4 regions of the Streptomyces sp. NPDC096205 genome follow, and region 2 is predicted to be linked to each of the others. Evidence: riboswitches for the same ligand, from Rfam matches in the RefSeq annotation. Region 2 holds a riboswitch; each other region holds the start of a gene.
What was found. A riboswitch is a leader RNA that binds a small molecule or an ion and turns the genes downstream of it on or off. The one in region 2 is predicted to bind cyclic di-AMP.

Region 1 (2,192 bases), on a different contig from region 2:
ACCGCCTCCGGGGGATCGGCCAGCCGATCGCCCACCCCGTGGACGGAAACCGATCGTAAATTGTTTCCGAACGGAACAAACGGGCGGCGGTGAGCTCGTCCGTGCACGGCCGCGCGCTTCATCGCCGTACGGGCCCCGCCCCGGGCATCCCCGGGCATGACCCCTGGACATGACCCCTGGGCATGACCCCGCCCCGGTGCGTACGGGGGAACACGCACCGGGGCGGGGAGCCGGCGGGGGAAGCGCTGCCTACTTGAGGTGCAGCTGCTGGCCCGGGTAGATGAAGTCGGCGTCGTCGATGATGTCCTTGTTCAGCTGGAACAGCTTCTGCCAGCCGCCCTTGACGTGGTGCTTCTCGGCGATCGAGCTGAGGGTGTCGCCCTTGACGACCTTGTACTCGCCGTCGCCCTTCTCGACCTTCTTGCCGGTCGGGGTGGTGACGGTCTTCTTGGCGGCCGGGCGCTCCTGCGAGCGGGAGGCGCTCTGCTGCTCGGTCTCGCGGGCGGGGGCGGGGGTGCTCTCCTGCGTGGTGGTGCTGCCGGAGTCGGTGGAGCCGCCGCCGGTGTACGCGGCGCTGGACAGGCCCACGCCGCAGACCGGCCAGGCGCCCTTGCCCTGGCCCGCGAGGACCTTCTCGGCGATTTCAATCTGCTGGGACTTGCTGGCCTGGTCGGCCGTGGCGGCGTACTGCGTGCCGCCGTACGCGGCCCAGGTGGAGGCGGAGAACTGCAGACCGCCGTAGTAGCCGTTGCCGGTGTTGATGGACCAGTTGCCGCCGGACTCGCACTGGGCGACGGCGTCCCACTCGGAGGCGGTGGCGGCGGAGGCGTTGCCGGCCGCCATCAGCGGGGCGGCGACGGCGGCGCCGGTCACACCGGCGATGGCGATGGCGCGAGTGGCCTTGGACGGACGACGGTGCTTGCCCTTGCCGGAAAACAGCATGGAGGATCCCCTCACCGACGCCTGCGAGGTGAGCTGTCGGGTTCGGGCCGGTTGAGTTGCCCGGCCGCGGCTCTCACGAGCTGCGGCTTCACCCCAAGCCGGTTCCGGTGTCGAGTTTCCTCAACTGCCGGACCCGGCGCCTACCTTGGGTCCCCCGCTCCTGCCTACGGCGCTTGACGCGACGACTGTTCCCGGGCTGCCACTGGCAGGATTCGGCGTTTGTGGCGGCCGGGGCTCGTGTTGGCGAGCGGTCATGACCGTAGACAGGCGATCGGCGGATTTTCAAAGACGATCAGGGCTTCTGAGACTCATCCCACAGTTTCGCCAAACCGGACATTTAGCGGCGAACCATGACGTGAACTCCCGCTACTTTTCGCCCGGTTCGACCCCTACCGCGAGCGTCTGACCGGGCAGGATGAGGTCCGGGTCGACGCCGACCGTCTGCCGGTTCTCGGCATACAGCTCCGACCATCCGCCCTGGAGGCCAAGGGAGTCGGCGATGCCCCACAGGCTGTCGCCGGCCCGCACGGTGTACTCGCCGTCGGCGGCGTCCCGCACGGCCGCACCGCTGCGCGAGGCGTGACGCCCCGTGGAGTCGCCCGTACGACCGTCCGCCACGCCCTCCTCGACGCCCTCGTCGGCGCTGTCGCCGCGGTGGCGGCCGGTGGCGGTCTCGTCCGAAGAGGTACCACTCTGGCCGGACTTGTCCGAGTCGCCCTGTGCGTCGCCCGTGGCGGAGCTGTCGGGCGCCAGTGCGGTGGCGTCGGGGTCTTCGCTCGGGTCGGCGTCCGAATCGGGCGAAGGGTCCGTCTTGGTCGTATTGCCCTGGTCGTCCTGGGCGGTCCGGCCGCTCGCGTCGCTGTCGGCGCTCTCGCCGTCGGCCTCGGTCGACGAGTCGTCGGACGACGAGGCCGACTCGGACGGAGAGGGGAGCAGACGAGAGGAGTCGGACGAACCAGATGTGTCGGACGTGTCGGACGAATCGGGGGTGTCGATCAGGCCGCCCAGACCCGAGGAGGTGTCGTCGGAGACGCCGGTGTCGACGTCGGCCGGCGCGGAGTCCTCACCGAGGCCCGAGAGCGGGCCGCAGGTCGGCCACGCCGTGACGCCCTGGTCCGCGAGGACGCGCTCGGCGACGGCTATCTGCTGCTGGCGGCTGGCCTGCTCGGGGCTCGGGGCGTAGTCCAGGCCGCCGTAGGTCTCCCAGTCGGTCTGGGTCAGCCTCAGGCCGCCGAAGTGGCCGTAGCCGT
Region 2 (2,192 bases):
GGACACACCGAAGGCCGGACCCGGGGATCGGGGTCCGGCCTTCGGCGGTGTGGGCCGCGGGCGTCAGCCGATGGCGACGCCGTGCGAGCGGAGGTAGGCGACCGGGTCGACGTCGGAGCCGTAGTCCGGGGTGGTGCGGATCTCGAAGTGCAGGTGCGGGCCGGTCACATTGCCGGTCGCGCCGGAGAGGCCGACCTGCTGCCCGGCGGTCACCGTCTGGCCGGCCGAGACGGACAGCGCGGACAGGTGGGCGTACTGGGCGTAGTAGCCGTCGGCGAGCTTGACGACGACCTGGTTGCCGTACGCGCCGCCCCAGCCCGCGGAGACCACGGTGCCCGCGCCGACGGCCTTGAGCGAGGTGCCGGTCGGGACGACGAAGTCGGCGCCGGTGTGGTAGCCGCTGGACCACATGCTGCCCGCCACGCGGTAGCCGGTGCCGACGGTGGCTCCGCTCACGGGGGCGGTGTAGCCGTTCGCCGCGGTGGTGTCCGCCTGGGTGGCGGCCGGCTCGGAGGCCTTCGAGGAGTCAGCGGTCTCGGAGGACTGCGTGGCCGGCTTCGGCGCCTCGGACTTCTGCGGGGCGGCGGACTTCTTCGCGGCGGACTCGGAGGACTGCGTGGCCGCGGCCTTCTTGCCGAGCGACAGCTTCAGGCCCGGGTGGATCAGCGACGGGTCGCTGCCGACGACCTCACGGTTGTCCTGGTACAGCTTCTGCCAGCCACCGCTGACGTGCTGCTCCTGGGCGATCTTCGAGAGATAGTCGCCGACCTTCACGGAATACGTGCGCGGCGTCGCGGCCTTCTTCTCGGCGGCCTTGATGGCGGTCTTCTGGACCGTCGCGGCCGAGCTGACGGCCTTCTCGGGGACGGACTGTCCGGTCGCGGCATTCGCACCGGTGGCCGCGAGAAGCGGCAGGGCGAGTGCGGCGCCACCGGTACCGGCGACGGCGATGGAACGGGTCAGGCGCTGGGCCTTGGGACGGCGGTGCTTACCCTTCGCGGGCATGGGCGTTTTCCTCTCCGGCGCCTGCGAGGTGAGCTGTCGGGTGCGGACTGGAGATGTCCGGCCGCGCCGGGCGCGGCTTAACCCCGAGCCTGTTTCCGGAGACCGGAACAGGCGGATGTACCTGTGGGTCCCCCGCTCCTGCCGTACACGGGTGGGTTTGCGCGGGCTCCGGTCGGCGGCAGGATTAGGCGTCCGTCCGGATCGGTGGCGAACGTAAGCGACCAAGACGCAAAGGGACAAGCAAGAGGTTCCACCCGAAGGCCTTCTTCTTGATCCCTTTCGGGAATTCCCGGTCACCCTCCGTGCATTTCGGCCGTTCCGCATTCGCCAAATGCCCTTGAAAAACGCATTGATTACGTGAGCATGACGGGCGACGCACGGTCACGGCTATGACGCTGCTCACGTGACGCTGCTCCACGTTCCTTTATTCCAGAGCGAGTTGGAAGGAAGGCGCTAATTCGGACAGAAAGCCCAGATGCGACGCAGACGGAGAAGCGGCACATACATATCCCAGGGAAGCCGTGTCGTAGGGTCAGTCGTATGGTCATGGACGTGCCCGTCGGTCGAGCCGCGCCGGCGGGACCCGACCGGAGGGAGCCCCACGTGACGCAGCAGGTCCCGTCGACCGAGCCGGAGCTGGCCGGAGTCCGCAATTTCCGTGACGTGGGCGGACTGCCGACCGTCGACGGACGCCGGGTGCGCCAGGGCGTGCTCTTCCGCAGCGGCCACCTCGCGCACGCGACCGCCGAGGACGCGGCCTTTCTCACGACCCTGGGCCTGCACACGATCTTCGACTTCCGCAACGCGGCGGACCAGAAGCTGGAGGGCCCGGACGTGGAGCTGCCGGGCGTGCGCAACGTCAACCTTCCGCTGAGCGACCCGGCCGACGGCGCCGAGTTCTGGAAGATGGTCCGCGAGGGCGACCTGGACCAGCTGCGCGCGATCCTCGCCGACGGCAAGGCGGCGAACCGGATGATCACCTCGTACCGGATCATGGTCAAGGAGCGCACCGCCGAGCACTCCCAGGTGCTGCACGCCCTCGCCGAGGACAGCGTCCCCGCCCTGATGCACTGCGCCGCGGGCAAGGACCGCGCCGGCCTGTCGATCGCCGTGACCCTGCTGGCCCTGGGCGTCGAGCGCGACGCCATCCTCACCGACTACCTGGAGTCGAACGCCAAGCACCGCCG
Region 3 (2,192 bases), on a different contig from region 2:
GCTTGGGGTCCAGGTCCAGGTCACGGCAGACCAGGGCCATCAGGCGCTTGGAGTCGGCGGCGTCGTAGATCGAGAAGGAGGAGGTGAAGCCGAGCTTCTTGGACTCGCGGCGCAGGATGCGCACGCACGCGCTGTGGAAGGTCATGACCCACATCGCGTTCGCGCGCGGGCCGACGAGCTGCTCGACGCGCTCCTTCATCTCGCCCGCGGCCTTGTTGGTGAAGGTGATCGCGAGGATCTGGCCCGGGTGCACGTTCCGCTCGGCGAGCAGGTGGGCGATGCGGTGGGTGAGCACACGGGTCTTGCCGGAGCCGGCGCCGGCCACGATGAGCAGGGGCGTGCCGGAGTGGACGACGGCGGCGCGCTGGTTCTCGTTCAGCCCCTCCAGCAGCGCTGCTGCGTCCAGGGCCGGGCGCGGGGCGCCGTCGCGGTAGTAGGCGTCCCGGTCCGGGGGCACGTCGAACTTCCCGCCGAACAGATCGTCCGGAAGCGGCTCCGGAGCGTGATCGTCCTCGGGCGGCGGCGGGTGCTCCTCCTCGTGCCCGCGAGGGCTCTGGAGGTCCGCCAGGAAGCTGTCGTCAAAGAGGCTGCTCATCGCTCTCCGAGTCTAGGGGTCGCCACTGACAACCGGTCGCCGTCTCGAGAACTCCGCCGACGCCACCCTGCGTGACCCTGCGGGCACGGCCTGCGGCAGTTCTGTCCCGCTCACGCCAAGGTCACGAAAATGTATCGGGCATATCACCCGTCAACCTTCACAGGGGCCACACGAGTTGGCTACGGTGCCGGGCAGGCCGTACGACCCCCACCGGCGAACGTCGCCGGGCCGCGCGGCCTCCGCCGAGTCCGGTGCGCCCGCACGGCACCGGAGCCGGGGACCCACCGAACCTGGGGTGAATCGGCCCACTCCCTCGCGGGGAGCGCCGTAGGGCACACCTTCCGAACACGCCCGAACCCGACAGCTAACCCGGTAGGCGGCAGATGGAAGGAGTCGCCACCCTTGGCGTCGCACCGCAAGCCGCGCACCACCGGGACGCGCGTCGCAGGCATACGGACCCCCGCCCTGGCCACCGCGGCCCTCACCTCCGTGGCCCTGCTGTCGCAGACGGCCAACGCCAGCCCCTCGGACGACGACCGGCCGAGCCTGGAGGAGGTCGAGAAGAAGGTCGACGATCTCTACCGGCAGGCGGAGACGGCGACCGAGAAGTACAACGCCGCCAAGGAGCGGACCACCAAGCAGCGCAAGCGCGTGGACTCCCTCCTCGACGACGTGGCGAAGCGCACCGAGCAGCTGAACGAGGCGCGCGAGCAGCTCGGCTCCTTCGCCGCGGCCCAGTACCGCACCGGCGCGTCCGCGCCCGACACGGCGACCCTCCTGCTCGCGGACACACCGCAGGACTACTTCGACCAGACCCAGCTGATGGACCGGCTCACCGGCCGTCAGAAGGACGCGGTCGACGACTACATCACCCAGCAGTCCGCGACCATGGAGAAGCGCCGCGAGGCCACCGAGAGCCTGTCGACGCTCACCGACTCGCAGACCGAGCTGAGGACGGCCAAGGCCACCGTCCAGAAGAAGCTCTCCACCGCGCGCGTGCTGCTGTCGCAGCTGACCGCCGAGGAGAAGGCCCGGCTCGCGGCGATCGAGGAACGCAAGCGCGAGGAGGCCGCCCGCAAGGCCGCCGAGCTCGCCGCGCAGCAGGCCGCGGAGGAGGAGCGGCAGCGCAAGGCGGCCGAGGCGGCGGCGCAGGAGGAGGCCGCGAGCGGCGACTCGTCCACCTCGACCGGCGGCGCCGGCACCTCTGACACCTCGACGACCCCGACCTCCCCGACCACCGACTCCACCTACGCCGCCAAGGCCGAGAAGGCGCTCGCCTTCGCCCGCGCCCAGATCGGCAAGCCGTACGTCTGGGGCGCGACCGGCCCCGACTCCTACGACTGCTCCGGTCTCACCCAGGCCGCCTGGAAGGCCGCGGGCGTGGACATCCCGCGCGTCACGTACGACCAGGTCAACGCCGGCACGACGGTGCCGTTGTCGGACGCCCAGCCCGGTGACCTCGTCTTCTTCTACGCCGATGTCACCCATGTCGGCATCTACATCGGCAACGGCATGATGATCCACGCCCCGAAGCCGGGCGCGTACGTCCGCGAGGAGTCGATCTACTACGACGGGGAGTCCTCGATCCACAGCGTGG
Region 4 (2,192 bases), on a different contig from region 2:
GCGGTGTGCGGGCAGGGCGCGCAGCTCTACGACGTGGGCGCCGACCGGCTGCTGTGGTCCGTCACCCTGGACCGGGAGCTCGCTGAGACCGCGCTCGGCAAGATCGAGGCCGAGGTGGGGCAGGTGTACGCGGCCGTGGACCAGGACGGCGTCGACGGGCTCACCCTCATCGAGCCCGGCTACACGATGCCGCACCCGACCCTGCCCGCGGTGCGTGTGCGCCGCCGCGACGACCTGTGGTGCGAGCCGATCAGCAAGGTGCTGCTGCGCCATCCGGACCTGAACGACGACGAGTTGGCGGCAGTGGCGCGGGCGGTGGTGGGTTCGCTGGCCACGGTCACCATGTCGGGGCCCGGGACGGTGGAGCTGCAGCCGTGCGGCGTCACCAAGGCGACGGGCCTGGCGCTGGCGGCCCGCCGGCTCGGCCTGACACCCGCGGACACCCTCGCCTTCGGTGACATGCCCAACGACATCCCGATGTTCGACTGGGCCGCGCACGGCGTGGCCATGGCCAACGCGCACCCGGAACTGAAGGCGGTGGCCGACGAGATCACCTGCTCGAACGAGGACGACGGCATCGCCGTCGTCCTCGAACGGCTCTACGGCTGAGGGGCCGGGAGGCGGTCAGTACGCGCCGAAGACGTTGTCGATCGAGCCGTAGCGGGCCGCCGCGTAGTTGCAGGCGGCGGTGATGTTCGCGACCGGGTCGTACGGGTCGAAGGCGGTGCCGGGCACGTGGTACGCCGCGAAGGTGGGGTCGATGACCTGGAGCAGGCCCTTGGACGGGGTGCCCGCGAGCGCGTTGGAGTCCCAGTTGTTGATGGCGAGCGGGTTGCCCGACGACTCGCGCATGATGTTGCGGTAGATGCCGTCGTAGCTGCCCGGGATGCCGTTCTGGGCCATGACGTCGAGCGACTGGCGGATCCAGCCGTCGAGGGTGTTCGGGTAGATGGTCGCCGACGTCGTGGCCGTGGGGGCGGCCGAGGCGCCGGTCGCGCCGGCGAACGGCAGGGCGAGCGCGGCGGCGGCCACACCGGCGGCGGTGAGGGCACGGACGAGACGGGGGCGGCGGTTTGCATGCGTGTGCGCAGGCATGGGGAACGTCCTCTCCGGCGCCTGCGAGGTGAGCTGTCGGGTTCGGGCGGAAAGGTGCCCGGCCAGGCCCGAAGAGGCATGGCTTGACCCCAAGCCGTGCCGGGTGTCGTAGCTGGTACGACGTCCGGTACGGCGACTTACCTGGGTCCCCCGCTCCTGCCGCTGCGTGGTCGGTGGATGCCAATGGGCGGCGGCAGGATTCGGCGTTCCGCCCGGCAGGCCGGGAACGTATGCGAGAGCACATGGGCGAAACAAGTACCGGATTCACACAAAGCACCGGTCGGGCATGATCAGTGCGTTTGCGGCACTTGATCCTTTATGGCGATTTCCGCTCAACCAAGCGGCGGGGCCTGGCGCGTGCCGTGAGAGTCGATCACCGCACACCCGGCCCCGCAGTGAGCCATCTCACCGGCAGTCACAAGAGCGGCAATTGGGGCATCACCCCCAACTCGCCCTCAATCGGCGGTCCGTGGAATGCGCCTCTCCCAGGTGCGGTGGAACACGACCTCGCCGCCCTCCGTGCACACCACCTCGTCGGAGGTGACGAAGTGCTCCGCGTCACAGCCGATCTCCGAGCGGGTGCGGACGGTGGCGGCCCAGGGCAGCTCGGGCCGGTGCAGCCCGATCGACCACTCCGTGCGGGCGCGGGCCGACAGCGGGTCGTCGGCGCGGATCGTGTACGTCTCCAGCGCCTCCTCGGTGAGCTCGAGACCGTCCGGGTACGCGCGCGTGCCGCCCCGAACCGGAAGGACCTCCAGACGCCACACGCCCTCGGCGACCTCGCGCACCACCACCCGCTCCGGCCGCGGCTCGTCCAAGGTGGCCGGCAGGCTCACCCCCAGCGGCCCGGCCTGCTCGGGCTCCTCGAAGGCGACCTCCGCGCCCGCCCGGCGCGAGCGCACCGGCAGCTCCAGCGTGCTGCCCGCCGGGTCCAGCGTGAAACCGGCCGCCGACTCCGGCTCGGGCCACACCCACGGCCAGTACGCCGAGGAGACGGCGAGCCGGATGCGATGCCCGGCCGGAAAGGCGTACCCGACGGCGCTCAGCGAGAAGTCCGCCGTCTGCGACGACCCCTCGGCCGCGAGGTCGAGCATCCC

Region 1: another riboswitch for cyclic di-AMP. It lies ahead of ACIQ6Y_RS24400 (transglycosylase family protein); the one in region 2 lies ahead of ACIQ6Y_RS02715 (peptidoglycan DD-metalloendopeptidase family protein).
Region 3: another riboswitch for cyclic di-AMP. It lies ahead of ACIQ6Y_RS29975 (NlpC/P60 family protein); the one in region 2 lies ahead of ACIQ6Y_RS02715 (peptidoglycan DD-metalloendopeptidase family protein).
Region 4: another riboswitch for cyclic di-AMP. It lies ahead of ACIQ6Y_RS30875 (transglycosylase SLT domain-containing protein); the one in region 2 lies ahead of ACIQ6Y_RS02715 (peptidoglycan DD-metalloendopeptidase family protein).

Annotation. Positions count from the first base shown of each region.
Region 1 covers NZ_JBIWFS010000006.1:492,698-494,889, reverse strand. The annotation lists gene ACIQ6Y_RS24400 (transglycosylase family protein) at 250-942, opposite strand; cyclic di-AMP (ydaO/yuaA leader) riboswitch at 946-1,124, opposite strand; gene ACIQ6Y_RS24395 (transglycosylase family protein) at 1,309-2,192, opposite strand, start outside.
Region 2 covers NZ_JBIWFS010000001.1:594,541-596,732, forward strand. The annotation lists gene ACIQ6Y_RS02715 (peptidoglycan DD-metalloendopeptidase family protein) at 64-1,005, opposite strand; cyclic di-AMP (ydaO/yuaA leader) riboswitch at 1,011-1,169, opposite strand; gene ACIQ6Y_RS02720 (tyrosine-protein phosphatase) at 1,609-2,192, shown strand, end outside.
Region 3 covers NZ_JBIWFS010000009.1:100,968-103,159, forward strand. The annotation lists gene pcrA (DNA helicase PcrA) at 1-595, opposite strand, end outside; cyclic di-AMP (ydaO/yuaA leader) riboswitch at 826-990, shown strand; gene ACIQ6Y_RS29975 (NlpC/P60 family protein) at 998-2,192, shown strand, end outside.
Region 4 covers NZ_JBIWFS010000009.1:281,603-283,794, reverse strand. The annotation lists gene ACIQ6Y_RS30880 (HAD family hydrolase) at 1-609, shown strand, start outside; gene ACIQ6Y_RS30875 (transglycosylase SLT domain-containing protein) at 625-1,095, opposite strand; cyclic di-AMP (ydaO/yuaA leader) riboswitch at 1,101-1,281, opposite strand; gene ACIQ6Y_RS30870 (CocE/NonD family hydrolase) at 1,551-2,192, opposite strand, start outside.